Regions from separate parts of the Romboutsia sp. BSD2780061687b_171204_C1 genome, predicted to be linked through region 3. Evidence: predicted binding sites of a transcription regulator. Region 3 holds the regulator's gene; each other region holds the start of a gene.
What was found. The regulator HrcA, encoded in region 3, represses chaperone genes, less so after heat shock. The targets are predictions, from matches to a motif close to TTAGCACTCNNNNNNNNNGAGTGCTAA.

Region 1 (5,091 bases), on a different contig from region 3:
CTAGAACTGTTACATGGTTACTCATTTTCATATTACTTCCAGGAATAGGTTTAGTTATATATGCTATATTAGGGAGAAATATGAGGAAGAGGAAATTATTTAAAACACAAAAGCTAGCAAGTAGTATAAGAGAAGGAAAGATATTTGAAAATCTAGAGCGAATAGAGGAAATTGCAAATATAGAACAAAGTACAATTAATACAAATCAATTATTAAATGAAAATATAGAAGACTATAGCAAAAAAAGGGTAATAAGTTTACTACTTAATACAGGAAAACTTCCATTTACGACGAATAATAAAGTAAGTGTATATATTGATGGAAATCAAAAATTTAAAAATCTTCTAGAAGACATAAAAAATGCAAAAAATCATATACATTTAGAGTACTTCATTATAAAAGATAGTGAAATAGGAAGAGAATTAAAAGATTTATTAATCAAAAAATCCAATGAGGGTGTAAAGATAAGAATATTATATGACGATGTAGGATGTTGGAGGTTTTGGTTTTACAGAAAGTTTTTTAATGAAATGAAGGAAAATGGAATAGAAATAGTAGCATTCTTACCAGCTAAATTTCCATTGACAGGTGGAAAGCTAAATTATAGAAATCATAGAAAGATAGCTATAATAGATGGAAAAATTGGATACACTGGCGGCCTAAATATAGGTGATGAATATATGGGTAAAAATAAAAAGTTTGGATACTGGAGAGATACCCATATAAAAATAGAAGGAACCTCAGTGTATATGTTACAAATGATATTTTTAACAGATTGGTACTATACAACAAAAGAGATCATAACAGAAGATAAATATTTCCCAAGTCCTCAAAGATGTGGTAATAGTATGGTTCAAATAATAGCTAGTGGACCTGATAGTGATTGGGAATCTATACGATATGCTTATTTCTCAGCTATTTGCCAAGCTAAAAAAAGTATTTATATAGAAACTCCTTATTTTATACCAGATGAAAGTATACTTATAGCACTTAAAAGTGCAGCGCTAAGTGGAGTTGATGTAAGGATAGTATTCCCTAAGATAGCTGATCATAAGATAGTTAACAATGCTTCTTACTCATACTTTGATGATATATTAAAGTCAGGAGGTAAAGTCTACTTATATACAAAGGGATTTATACACTCTAAAATAATGACAATAGATGATAAAATAGCATCTACAGGCTCTGCTAATATGGATTTAAGAAGTTTTATGCTTAATTTTGAAATAAATGCATTTATATATGACAAAAAAATTGTAGAAAGAATGAATAAAGATTTTTTTGAGGATTTAAATAGTAGTGAAGAGTTAACATTAGATGAATTTTCTAAGCGAAAATTAGGTAAAAAGGTTAGAGAATCAATAGCTAGGTTGTTCTCGCCTATATTATAAAATTTAACAAAAACTATTGAAAAATATGGGAAATTAATATATTATAATAATTGTTAGCACTCTAACCTAAAGAGTGATAACAATTATTTTGTTTATAATATATTTCAAATATTAGAATTTTTACATATTTACAATTCATTTAGGAGGGAAAAATATGAAAATAAGACCATTAGCTGACAGAGTAGTTATTAAGATGTTAGAAGCAGAAGAAAAAACTGCAAGTGGTATAGTTTTACCAGGAGCTGCTAAAGAAAAGCCACAAATGGCTGAAGTTTTAGAAGTAGGACCAGGTGGAATAGTTGACGGAAAAGAAATAGTTATGGAATTAAAAGTTGGAGATAAAGTTTTATTCCAAAAATATGCAGGAACAGAAGTTAAAATAGATGGGCAAGAGTACACAATATTAAGACAAAGTGAAATACTAGCAGTAGTTGAATAATAATAGGAGGGGATAGAAATGGCTAAAGAAATAAAATTTGCACAAGATTCAAGAAAAGCTTTAGAAAATGGTGTTAACAAATTAGCAGATACAGTTAAGGTTACATTAGGACCTAAAGGAAGAAATGTTATATTAGATAAGAAATTTGGTGCACCTCTTATAACTAATGATGGTGTTACAATAGCTAAGGAAATAGAGTTAGAAGATAGATTTGAAAATATGGGAGCTCAATTAGTTAAAGAAGTTGCCACTAAGACTAATGATGTAGCTGGAGATGGTACTACAACTGCAACAGTACTTGCTCAAGCTATAATAAGAGAAGGATTAAAGAACGTAACTGCTGGAGCTAACCCAGTATTACTAAGAAAAGGTATACAAAAAGCTGTTGAAGTAGCAGTTGAAGAATTAAAGAAACAATCAAGAACTATAGAAACTAAAGAATCTATATCTCAAGTTGCTTCTATATCTGCTGGAGACGAAGAAGTTGGTAAGTTAATAGCAGAAGCTATGGAAATCGTAGGAAAAGATGGAGTTATAACAGTTGAAGAATCTAAAACTATGCATACAGAATTAGATGCTGTTGAAGGTATGCAATTTGATAGAGGATTTGTATCTGCTTACATGGTAACAGATGTAGATAAGATGGAAGCTGTATTAAATGATCCATATATATTAATAACAGATAGAAAAATATCTAATATACAAGACATATTACCAGTTCTTGAGCAAATCGTTCAACAAGGTAAGAAGTTATTAATAATAGCTGAAGATGTAGATGGAGAAGCATTATCTACATTAGTAGTTAATAAATTAAGAGGAACATTTGAGGTTGTTGCTGTTAAAGCTCCAGGATTTGGAGATAGAAGAAAAGCAATGCTTGAAGATATAGCTATACTTACAGGAGGAACTGTTATATCTGACGAATTAGGATATGACTTAAAAGAAGCTGACTTAACTATGTTAGGTAGAGCTGGTTCTGTAAAAGTTACTAAAGAAAGTACTACAATCGTAGATGGATTTGGTGATAAGGTAGCTATAGAAAATAGAGTTAATCAAATAAAACATCAAGTAGAAGAAACTACTTCTGAATTTGATACAGAAAAGTTAATGGAAAGATTAGCTAAACTTGCTGGTGGAGTAGCTGTGATAAAGGTTGGAGCTGCTACAGAAGTTGAAATGAAAGAAAGAAAATTAAGAATAGAAGATGCACTTAACGCTACAAGAGCGGCTGTAGAAGAAGGTATAGTTGCTGGTGGTGGTACTGCATTAGTAAGTGTTATACCAGTTGTAGATAAGTTAATAGAGACACTAGAAGGTGAAGTACAATTAGGTGCTAAGATAATAAGAAAATCATTAGAAGAGCCATTAAGACAAATAGCTATAAATGCAGGTCTTGAAGGTGCTGTAATAATACAAAAAGTAATAAATGAAGAAGCTGAAGTCGGATTTGATGCTTTAAATGAAAGATATGTAAATATGATAGAAACTGGTATAGTTGACCCAACTAAAGTTACTAGAAGTGCATTACAAAATGCTTCTTCTATAGCTGGAGTATTTTTAACTACTGAGGCTGCTGTTGCAGACCTTCCAGAAAGTGATACTCCAATGCCAGGAATGGGTGGAGCAATGCCAGGAATGATGTAAATATAATTTACAAAAATATGAAAAGCTACCTCAATATTGAGGTAGCTTTTTGCTAATTAAATTTTTATTTCCAATGAACTATATGTGTAAAGTGTATGTATGCTAGATTTTTAGATTTATGTATTTATCCTTTAAATTATCTTTATATAGATTTCTTAAATTATTTATAGTATCAGTATCTAGATTTGTTTTATTTATTAATGTAGCTTGATTAATATTAAAATAAGTAATAAAGTAATGATTAGACTCAAATATTTTATAAATCTGGTTATATTTAATCTTTATTTCACCTTCAAATACTGAATTATTAACTACTATAAAATCATTATAAAAATCTAATGTTTCTTGAGTATTAAATATCCCAGTAGCATCAGTTTTAATCCTTTTATTAATTCTTGATTCAATACGAATAAGTATCAGAGATACAAATATAAATGATAATAATATAAATATAATAAAGAAACTTTTTAAAGAGAAAGAGCCTTCACTATATATACAAAACATAGATATAGAAAAAAGCAATAAAATCATCTTGAAAATAGCAAATTTATCTTTGAAAAATGTTGATATGTACAGAAAATATCTATAATCTTTTTTATTCAGGTCTGATTTTATTGTAAATAATTTAGATGTATTCATAAAAAACCTCATTTCTTTAGCTATATACAAGTACATTATATAATCAAATTCAATAGATTACAAATGAGTAAATAGTAAAGATATTAATAATCAAATTAGCTTGAAATAGAAATGAGCACATATAAAAATGATAAATTAAATAATTTAAAATGAAGTAGGTTATGAATACAATCTTCATCATACACAAAATTAGGATTATGTATTACACAACAGTCTTTATTTAAGTCAGATTGATAACCGAGAAAGAAGAAAGTACTTTGATAATGGAAATAAATTTTGATTCTATAAATAAAATAATTGAATCGATTTAACATGGAGAGCTAAATATAATAGTTCTTATTTTGGATGAAAAATAACAACAAATGAACGAATTATAATTATGGAAAAATAATATATATAGGGCTATAATTTAAAGTATAAATTATAAAGTGAAAGGGGTAGTTTATGGACTTAAGGGAGTTATTAAGTGAGTTTAAAAATGATAATATAGACATAGAAGAAGCGTTAGATAAGTTAAAAAAGCTACCCTATGAAGATTTAGGGTATGCCAATATAGATCATCACAGGCAAATAAGAAATGGATACCCAGAAGTCATTTACTGTGAAGGTAAAAATGATGAGCAAATAATAGGTATTATAGAAAAGATGTATGAAAAAGGATCTAACATATTAGGTACTAGATGTAGATTAGAAACATATGAGAAAATCAAATCTATATATGATAATTGTGAATATGATAAAACATGCAAGATCCTAAAGATAAACAATCATCCTATAGAAAATAAGGGAAAAGGAAAAATATTAGTTGTTACAGGTGGAACTTCTGATATACCAGTAGCAGATGAAGTATATCATACTGCTAAGTTCTTAGGTAATGATGTTGGGAGAATATATGATGTAGGTGTGGCAGGAATACATAGACTGTTATATAGGACAGAAGAGTTACAGAGTGCAAGGGTAATAGTAGTAGTTGCTGGC
Region 2 (5,091 bases), 740 kb from region 3:
CCATTAATTTACTCCTTTTATGTGTTATATTTATAGTATAAATTAAGTTTTGTATGTTAACAATGGACGTATAATTAACTTCTGATTAAATTTTTTAACTATTGGTTAAAACTATCATTTACATAAAAATAAAAGACTTAATAAGTTATAACTTATTAAGTCTTTTATTTTTGCGGTTTCAATTTTATTTAACTAGTTTTTAGTAGATACCTCTATATTTTCTCCATCGGCATCTATAACTACAGTACATCCGCTATAAACTTCTCCAGAGATTATTTTTCTAGCTATTTTTGTTTCTAATGTATTTGATATATATCTCTTAAGTGGTCTAGCACCATATACTGGATCGTACCCTTCTTTTGCCATAACTTCTTTAGCACCATCAGTTATTTTTATATCTATATTTTTTTCACTAAGTCTTTTTCTTAATGCATCTACAAATATATCTATTATTTTTTTGATTCCTTCTAAACTAAGTGGCTTAAACATTATTATATCATCAACTCTATTTAAGAATTCTGGCTTAAATCTATGTTTCATTTCATTCATAACCATATCTTTTGTAAATTCATCTATGTTTTCACCAGCTTCTAATAGATGATGACTACCTATGTTTGATGTCATTATTATAAGTGTATTTTTAAAGTCTACTGTTTTACCTTTATTATCAGTAAGTCTACCATCATCTAATATCTGAAGGAATATATTAAATACATCTTCATGTGCTTTTTCTATTTCATCAAATAGTATTACAGAGTATGGGTGTCTTCTAACAGCTTCTGTTAATTGACCTCCTTCTTCATATCCTACATAACCTGGAGGAGGTCCTATAAGTCTAGATACTGCATGTTTTTCCATGTACTCACTCATATCTATTCTTATAATGTTGTCTTCACTATCAAATAAGTTGTTAGCTAAAGTTTTAGCAAGCTCTGTTTTACCAACTCCTGTTGGCCCTAAGAATATGAATGAACCTATTGGTTTTTTCTCATCTTTAAGTCCTGCACGAGCTCTTATTACTGCATTAGATACTGCTGTTACTGCTTCATCTTGTCCTATAACTCTTTTGTGAAGATCATCTTCTAACTTAAGAAGCTTTTCTCTTTCACCTTCTACTAATTTAGTTACAGGTATGCCAGTCCATTTAGCTACTATTTGAGATATTTCATTTTCTGTTACTTCTTCTTTTAATAATGCATTTTCATAACTTGATGCCATTTTTTCTTCATGATTTTGTATTTGTTCTTCTAACTTTGGTATTATACCATATTTTAATTCTGCTGCTTTGTTAAAGTCATATTCTCTTTCATATCTTTCAACATCGCCTTTAGCCTTATCTAATTCCTCTTTTAAATTTCTTATATCAAGTATTTGTTTTTTCTCATTTTCATATTTAGCAGTCATTTCATCATTCTTAGATTTTAACTCTGCTAACTCTTTTCCTAGATTTTCTAATCTATTTTTACTTTTTTCATCATTTTCCTTAAGAAGTGCTTCTTTTTCAGTTTCAAGCGTAAATATTCTTCTTCTTACAGTGTCTAGTTCTGTTGGTAAAGAATCTATCTCACTTCTAATCATAGCACCAGCTTCATCTATTAAGTCTATTGCTTTATCAGGAAGGTATCTATCTTGTATATATCTATCTGATAATTTAGCAGCAGCTACTATTGCGTTATCATGTATTCTTATACCATGATGTATTTCAAATCTTTCTTTAAGCCCACGAAGTATAGATATAGTATCTGATACACTTGGTTCCTCTGCTATAACTGGTTGGAAACGTCTTTCAAGTGCTTTATCTTTTTCTATATATTGTCTATATTCATCAAATGTAGTAGCACCTATACAATTAAGTTCTCCACGAGCTAACATTGGTTTTATTAGGTTACCAGCATCCATTGCTCCATCAGTTTTACCAGCACCTACTATTGTGTGTATCTCATCTATAAATAGTATTATTTTTCCTTCTGAAGATTGAACTTCTTTAAGTACTGCTTTTAATCTTTCTTCAAATTCCCCTCTATATTTTGCACCTGCTATTAATGAACCCATATCTAGTGCATAAATAACTTTATCCTTAAGTCCTTCTGGTACATCTCCACGAACTATTCTTTCTGCTAATCCTTCAACTATTGCAGTTTTACCAACACCAGGTTCACCTATAAGTACTGGATTATTTTTAGTTCTTCTTGATAATATTCTTATAACTCTTCTTATTTCTTCGTCACGACCTATAACTGGATCTAATTTATTTTTCTTAGCTAAATCTACTAAATTAGTTCCATATCTAGTTAGTGCTTCATAAGTGCCTTCAGGATCTTGAGTTTCTACTCTTTGACTTCCACGAACTTGTGATAGTACTTCTAAGAAATTACTTTTATTTATATTGTATTGTCTTAATACTTTTCCTACTGGTGTATTACCTTCCATATCTATCATAGCAAGCATTACATGTTCTACACTTATATAAGAATCTTTAAATTCTTTAGATATTTCTTCTGCTTTTATTAAAATTTCATTTATTCTTCTTGTAGCTGTAACACCTTGTGAACTTATACCTTCTCCATGAATTTGAGGTAATTTGCTCAGTTCCATATCTATACTATTTTTTACTGAATCTACTGATACACCCATTTTTTCTAATATATTAGGTATAAGTCCATCTTCTTGATTGACTAATGCACTTAATAAGTGTATAACATCTATTTGTTGATTATGGTTTTTAACACCTATATTATAAGCTTCATTTAAAGCTTTTTGTACCCTTACAGTCATTCTTTCTATATCCATATGTATCCCTCCACTATCATAATATATATTATTTTCAGTAAAATCTTAATTATTTATTTTATTTAGAATTTTCTTATTAGCACTCTATTGAGTTGAGTGCTAATAATTTATTAACTACAATATACTCCTATAAAAATACTTTGTCAATAGTTTTTTATCTTATTTGTCAATATAAAATATATAAAAGTAAAAGCACCTATTACAATTCATTGGAATAGGTGCTTTTACTTTAGCTTTTCATATTATATTCTTGTAATTTTTTAATGTTTTCTAATTCCTTTATAAAATCATTAGCCTGAATATAATCTATATATAAAAGACAAGAAACCTCTTTTGTTTTTTCACTTATTCTAGTAGTTATTCTAATATGATCCTCTAATTTCTTTGTGTAAAATTTGTATATTAAATCAAGGTGTACTCTATCTCCGTTTAATATTATATCTATACTTTCCTTAGGAATTTCCACATCTACATTTTTTTGAGTACAACCCTTAGATATATTATTATATTTAGTATATTTATAAGAATATCCCTTATAATCAAATCTATTGCTTTCCTTTATTCTATTTAATATATACTCTCCCTCTTCCTCTTTTAGAAAGTCTTCTTCTTCAAAGAAATAATATTTAGCGAAATAGTCTAATTTATATTTTCCCATAGTTTCCTCCTGAGTTATATAATAATAGTATTCCTATATTTAATAATTATATGAAGGTTATTTAGAATTAAATTATTGCAAATATATAAGGATTTAAGGATAAATAAAAAGACTAGATTATACTAATTAGTATAATCTAGTCTTTTTATTTATTAATCTTTGAATTCATATATTAAATTTAATAAATCTAGTAAGATATTTACAAAATCTAGATAAAGATTTAATACATGTATAGATAAATCATTCTTACTTATTATGTTTCCTGATTCTATGTCATATTTTATTAGACTTATATCATATAATATATATCCTGAGAATATTAATATACCCAGAACACTATATAATATATTTAATGTCTGTGAACCTATAAATATATTTATTATACATAGAAGTAAAAGTGATATAAGACCTGCAAATAATATAGATCCTATACCTAGGTAATGCCCAGCTTTCTTTCTATAAGATATAAAGGCTAGTATACCAAATAATATACAAGTTCCAAGTAAAGCATTAATTACTATAGATGTTCCTAAACTTTGTAAGTAAAAAGATAATAGTGGATATAAAAGTATACCATCTATAAATGTAAATAAGTAAACATAGTTCATAGAAAAACTTCTAGGTATTATACTTTTCTTAGATAATATTGCCATTATAAGTAAACCTATTATTAAAAATGGTAATATTAAATTTGCTACTTGAACAACACTTATAGGAATAAAAGCTTGCCCAAATGCAAACCCTATAAACATAAATAGTATAGATATTGCTAGATATTTAAAAATATCAGCCATTGGGTTTGTAATTTCTTTATGCATTTTTATCATCTCCATATATTATAAAAAACTATATATGTATTATACCATATATTGTTAAATTTATATTATATGAAATAATTTGTATCAAATTAGTTGATTATATTACTTATGCTATCAGAAATTTTATTTACTTTATCATTCGCTACATTTGTTAGGTTTTCTTTAGTATTTTCTATTTTAGATTGTATAGAGTTAATATCACTTTGTAATTCTTTTTCTTTATCTAAATAATTACTTAAATTAATATCTTTTATAAAATCATCTAAATTTTCAGATAAATTATTTTTGTATTTACCTATCAAAGTTTTTAATTTGTCATCTCCTATGTTAGCAAGTTCATCAATTGATGTAAGTTTATTTTCTATGTCTCTTAATTTCATATCATCTAAACTCAATATTTTGTTAGTATAATTAGATATCTTCTTTTGATCTAGATTAGTATTATTTGACTTATCTATAGAAACCTTATCTTCAATTTCTTCTACAGAGTCTTTATATTTGTTTTTTATTTCAGATAGCATATTATCTATCTCTTTTATTGATTCGTCTGATTTTTCTTCAACATTAGATACTGCCTTTTCTTGATCTTTTTGTATATCATTTTTATCGCAAGCCACAATACCTAATGACATTAATGATATTATAATTAATGATATTATTTTTTTATTGCACTTCATTTATATAACTCCTCTTAATATTTTAGTATTTATATTTTACCACTAAAATCTAACTATTTACAACCTTATTTAATTTAATCAAAATAAATTATACATTTATAATATTTTATAGTTAACAAAATACGAATTAATTAATATCTTAATATTA
Region 3 (5,091 bases):
TTACCTTTAATACTTATAATAATATTTGGATTTATAAAAGGAAATGGAAACCCAATATTAATACCATTAGTAGGAGGTGAAACTACTGTCATAGGATCTTTAGGACAAGTATTAATAGCTACACTATTTGCTTATGATGGTTGGATAAATGTTGGAGCTATAGCTGGTGAAATGAAAAGTCCAGAAAAAAATTTACCTCTAGCTATAGTTGGAGGTTTATCAATAGTTATGGCTGTATATATATTGATAAACTTAGCATATTTATGGGTAGCGCCAGCATCAGAACTTGCTACATCAGTAGCTCCAGCTGCACTTGTCGCACAAAAAATATTTGGAAATACGGGTGGAAAATTAATATCCATAGGTATACTAATATCAGTATTTGGTGCTCTAAATGGATATTTACTTACAGCACCTAGGGTACCATATGTACTTTCAAAAGAGGGATTATTACCAGGATCAAAAATATTTTCTAAGTTAAATAAAGGTGGTTCTCCATACAACTCTATTTGGTTAATAGCCGGTCTTGGATGTATATATGCTTTATCTGGACAATTTAACCTGTTAAGTGATCTAACTATATTTATAATATGGGTATTTTATATATTTACTTTCTATGGAGTAGTTAAGCTTAGAAAAGAAAAACCAGATATGGTAAGACCTTATAAGGTTCCATTATACCCAATTGTTCCTATTGTTGCTATACTAGGTGGACTTTTTGTTATAATAAATCAATTAATAACAATGACTTTAGTTTCATTAGGAGAAATAATAGTTACACTTATTGGTTTACTAGTATATTCTTATAAAATTAAATCTAGATAAGTAAAAGGCATCTTTACATTTAGGTGCCTTTTATCTATTTTAAATTAATAAAGCATTTTTAAATAGATAACAACTATCACATATATATTGTTATAATATAGTAAAATATATTTAATAATGTAAGCAATATATGAATAGGAGAAAAATAAATGTTAGGATTATATATACATATTCCATTTTGTGTGAGTAAGTGTAACTACTGTGACTTTAATTCATACAAATTAGATGTAAACTTAAAGAAAAGATACATAGATGATTTAAAAAAGGAAATGGAACTTTATAAGAAAGATATAGAAAAAGAAAATTATGAAAAAGAAATATGTAGTATATTTTTAGGGGGAGGAACTCCAAGCATACTAACATCTAATGAAATTGAAGAAATATTTAATAATATTTATAAGAACTTCAATATAAAGGATAATGCTGAAGTAACTATGGAGTGCAATCCAGGAACATTAACAAGAGAAAAATTAGAAACTATGAAAAAGTGTGGAGTAAACAGATTAAGTATAGGTCTTCAGGCAGTACAAAATAATAAACTAAAGGAAATAGGAAGAATCCATACATATGAAGAGTTTGAGAAAAATTATAAAGAAGCTTTAGATGTTGGTTTTGATAATATAAATGTAGATTTAATGTATGCACTTCCAAATCATAACATTGATGAATGGAAAGAAAGCTTAGAAAAAATTATTTCATTAAACCCATCACATATATCAGCGTATTCACTTATATTAGAAGAGGGCACAAAGTTATATGATATGTATGAAGACAATGAATTTGAACTTATAGATGAAGATACAGATATAAATATGTATAATCACACAATAAATTACCTAAAACAAAATGGGTACAATCAATATGAAATATCAAACTATTCAAAGCCAGGTTTTGAGTGTAAGCATAATATACTATACTGGAAGTGTTATCATTATATAGGGTTAGGTGCAGGGGCATCTGGATATCTAGGAAATAGTAGATATAATAATGTAGAAAATCTAGATGAGTATCATAATATGATAGAAAAAAATGAAAAACCTATAAGTAATTTAGAAAATTTAAGTATAGAAGATAAAATACAAGAAAAAATATTTATGGGACTTAGAATGAATGAAGGGATATATTTTGAAGACTTTAAAAAAGAATTTAATATAGAATTCAAAAATAAATATAATAAGCAAATTGAGGATTTGAAAAATAAAAACTTAATAAAAGAAAGTAAATTAGGTATTAATCTTACTCAAAAAGGACGAGAAATATCAAATTCTGTATTTGTTGAATTTATAAATTAATTAGAAAGTGTTGACAAGAATAAAATAAAATGATATATAATATATATAATCTTTTTAGCACTCGAAAGTAGTGAGTGCTAACAGCGAGGAGTGAAGGTGATGGAATTAAATGAAAGAAAATTAAAGATCCTCAAAGCTATAGTTAAAGATTATATAGAAACAGCTGAGGCTGTAGGCTCACGAACTATATCAAAAAAACATGACTTAGGTGTAAGTGCTGCTACTATAAGGAATGAAATGGCTGACCTTGAAGAATTAGGATATTTAATCCAGCCACATACCTCGGCAGGCAGAGTTCCATCTGAGAAAGGATACAAGCTTTATGTAGATTCTCTTATGAGTCAAAGTGAACTTAGTGATGAAGAGAAAATTTTAATAGAGAGTTGTATAAATAAAAATGTTAATGATATAAGAGATTTAATTCATGAGACTTCTAAGCTATTGTCAGAAATTACTAATTATACAACTGTAGCTGTTACTAAAAACTTAGTTAATCAAAGTGTTATAAAACACATACAGTTAGTTAGTATGAGTGATAACAACATTTTATTAATAGTTGTTACAGATAAAGGTGATATAAAAAATGTAAATTTAGCTACTAACACTCATTTAGATCAATCAAAATTAAACATAATTTCTGACAATCTAACTAGAAAATTATCAGGAAAAAGTATAGTTGATTTAGATGAAAAACTTATAGCATTTATAAAATATGAAATAAGTGAACATGCAGTGTTAATAGATGAATTAATAGATGCACTAAATTTTGATGCCAATGATGATACATCAATTTCACTAAGTGGAGCAACTAATATATTCAACTATCCTGAATTTAATGATGTACTTAAGGCCAAGTCATTTTTACATATGCTAGAACATAAGGAAATGATATCTAGTATGGCTAAGTCAAAAGGTATACAGAAGGATAATGTTAATATAATCATTGGTAGTGATAATGATTTTGAGTTAGCGCAAGATTGTAGTATAGTTACAGCAACTTATAATATAAGTAGAGATCTAGTAGGGCGTATAAGTTTTATAGGGCCTACAAGAATGGACTATGCTAAGATTTATACAATTGTTAATTATATGAGTTTGATTTTTAACAAAAAATAGATTAAGGGGTGTAACATATTGCAAGAAAATAATTTAGAAAAAGAAAATGTAAAAGAAGAATTAGAAACTTCAAGTGAAATTGAAGAAACGACTGAGGAAGTTGTAGAAGACAATGTTACAGATATAAATGACAAATTAGAAGAAAATAAATTAAGAGAAGAATTAGAGGCTCTTAATGATAAGCATCAAAGACTTCAAGCAGAATATGCAAACTATAGAAGAAGAACAAATGAAGAAAAAGAAACTATAGGATTATTTGCAAATGAAAAAATACTAAACGATATAATACCTGTTATCGATAGTATGGAAAGAGCTTTAGAAGCTTGTGATGACAAAGAAGGAAGTATGTACCAAGGAATAGACTTAGTATATAAGCAACTTCAAGGAATACTTACAAAGTATGGAGTTGAAGCAATAGAAGCTGAAAATGCAGACTTTGATCCAAATTTACACTTAGCAGTAATGCAAGAAAGTGTTGATGGAGTTGAAGCAAATAAGGTTGTAATGGTACTTCAAAAAGGATACAAACTAGGAAATAAAGTATTAAGACCAAGTATGGTTAAAGTATCTTGCTAGTTTGATATAAATAGCAATAAAGTTTAAGAATTTAGCTAAAATATATCTTATGTTCTAGCAAAATTAGAACTTAGATATTTAAATATATAAAATAAATAATAACTAAATTCTATATAGAATAAAAATCATAAAAAATTATTTAGGAGGAATTTGGTCATGGGAAAAATAATAGGAATTGACTTAGGAACAACAAACTCTTGTGTAGCGGTATTAGAAGGTGGAGAACCACAAATAATAACTAATGCAGAAGGTATGAGAACTACTCCATCAGTAGTAGCATTTACTAAGGACGGAGATAGAATAGTAGGGGAGCCTGCAAAAAGACAAGCTGTTACAAATGCAGATAGAACTATAATATCAATAAAAACTCACATGGGAACAGATTACAAAGTTAATATAGATGGTAAAGATTATACACCACAAGAAATATCAGCTATAATCTTACAAAAATTAAAAGCAGATGCAGAAAGCTACTTAGGGCAACCTGTAACTGAAGCTGTTATAACAGTTCCAGCATACTTCACAGATGCTCAAAGACAAGCAACAAAAGATGCAGGTAGAATAGCAGGACTTGATGTTAAGAGAATAATAAATGAGCCAACTGCTGCTGCACTTGCTTATGGTATGGATAAGTTAGACCAAGATAAAAAAATATTAGTATTTGACTTAGGTGGAGGAACATTTGACGTTTCAGTTCTTGAAATAGGAGATGGAACTTTCGAAGTTTTAGCTACTGCTGGTAACAACAGATTAGGTGGAGATGACTTTGACCAAGTATTAATAGACTACTTAGCTGAAGAATTCAAAAAAGCTGAAGGTGTAGACTTAAGAAATGATAATATGGCTCTTCAAAGATTAAAAGAAGCTGCTGAAAAGGCTAAAAAAGAGTTATCATCAACAATGACAACTAACGTAAACTTACCTTTCATAACAGCTACTGCTGAGGGTCCAAAACACTTAACTATGGATATATCAAGAGCTAAGTTTGATGAGTTAACTGCTCATTTAGTAGAAAAAACTATGGAACCAACAAGAAGAGCATTACAAGATGCAGGTCTTTCAACTTCTGATATAGATGATGTATTATTAGTTGGTGGTTCTACAAGAATACCAGCTGTTCAAGAAGCTGTTAAGAAATTCATAGGAAAAGAACCACACAAAGGATTAAATCCAGACGAATGTGTTGCTGCAGGTGCTGCTATACAAGCAGGTGTATTATCTGGAGATGTTAATGATTTATTACTTCTAGATGTTACTCCATTATCATTAGGTATAGAAACTA

Region 1: I2H23_RS11490 (co-chaperone GroES) is a predicted target of HrcA. The motif match lies at 1,445-1,471, and genes of this name have one in related genera.
Region 2: clpB (ATP-dependent chaperone ClpB) is a predicted target of HrcA. The motif match lies at 2,867-2,893, and genes of this name have one in related genera.

The regions. Positions count from the first base shown of each region.
Region 1 covers NZ_JADMRK010000006.1:41,985-47,075, forward strand. Annotated here, with positions in the region: gene cls (cardiolipin synthase) at 1-1,391, shown strand, start outside; gene I2H23_RS11490 (co-chaperone GroES) at 1,546-1,830, shown strand; gene groL (chaperonin GroEL) at 1,849-3,474, shown strand; gene I2H23_RS11500 (hypothetical protein) at 3,577-4,113, opposite strand; gene larB (nickel pincer cofactor biosynthesis protein LarB) at 4,558-5,091, shown strand, end outside.
Region 2 covers NZ_JADMRK010000001.1:837,657-842,747, forward strand. Annotated here, with positions in the region: gene I2H23_RS04260 (helix-turn-helix domain-containing protein) at 1-4, opposite strand, end outside; gene clpB (ATP-dependent chaperone ClpB) at 193-2,790, opposite strand; gene I2H23_RS04270 (hypothetical protein) at 3,020-3,448, opposite strand; gene I2H23_RS04275 (Bax inhibitor-1/YccA family protein) at 3,601-4,266, opposite strand; gene I2H23_RS04280 (hypothetical protein) at 4,356-4,943, opposite strand.
Region 3 covers NZ_JADMRK010000001.1:98,754-103,844, forward strand. Annotated here, with positions in the region: gene I2H23_RS00535 (APC family permease) at 1-825, shown strand, start outside; gene hemW (radical SAM family heme chaperone HemW) at 975-2,117, shown strand; gene hrcA (heat-inducible transcriptional repressor HrcA) at 2,217-3,233, shown strand; gene grpE (nucleotide exchange factor GrpE) at 3,252-3,809, shown strand; gene dnaK (molecular chaperone DnaK) at 3,966-5,091, shown strand, end outside.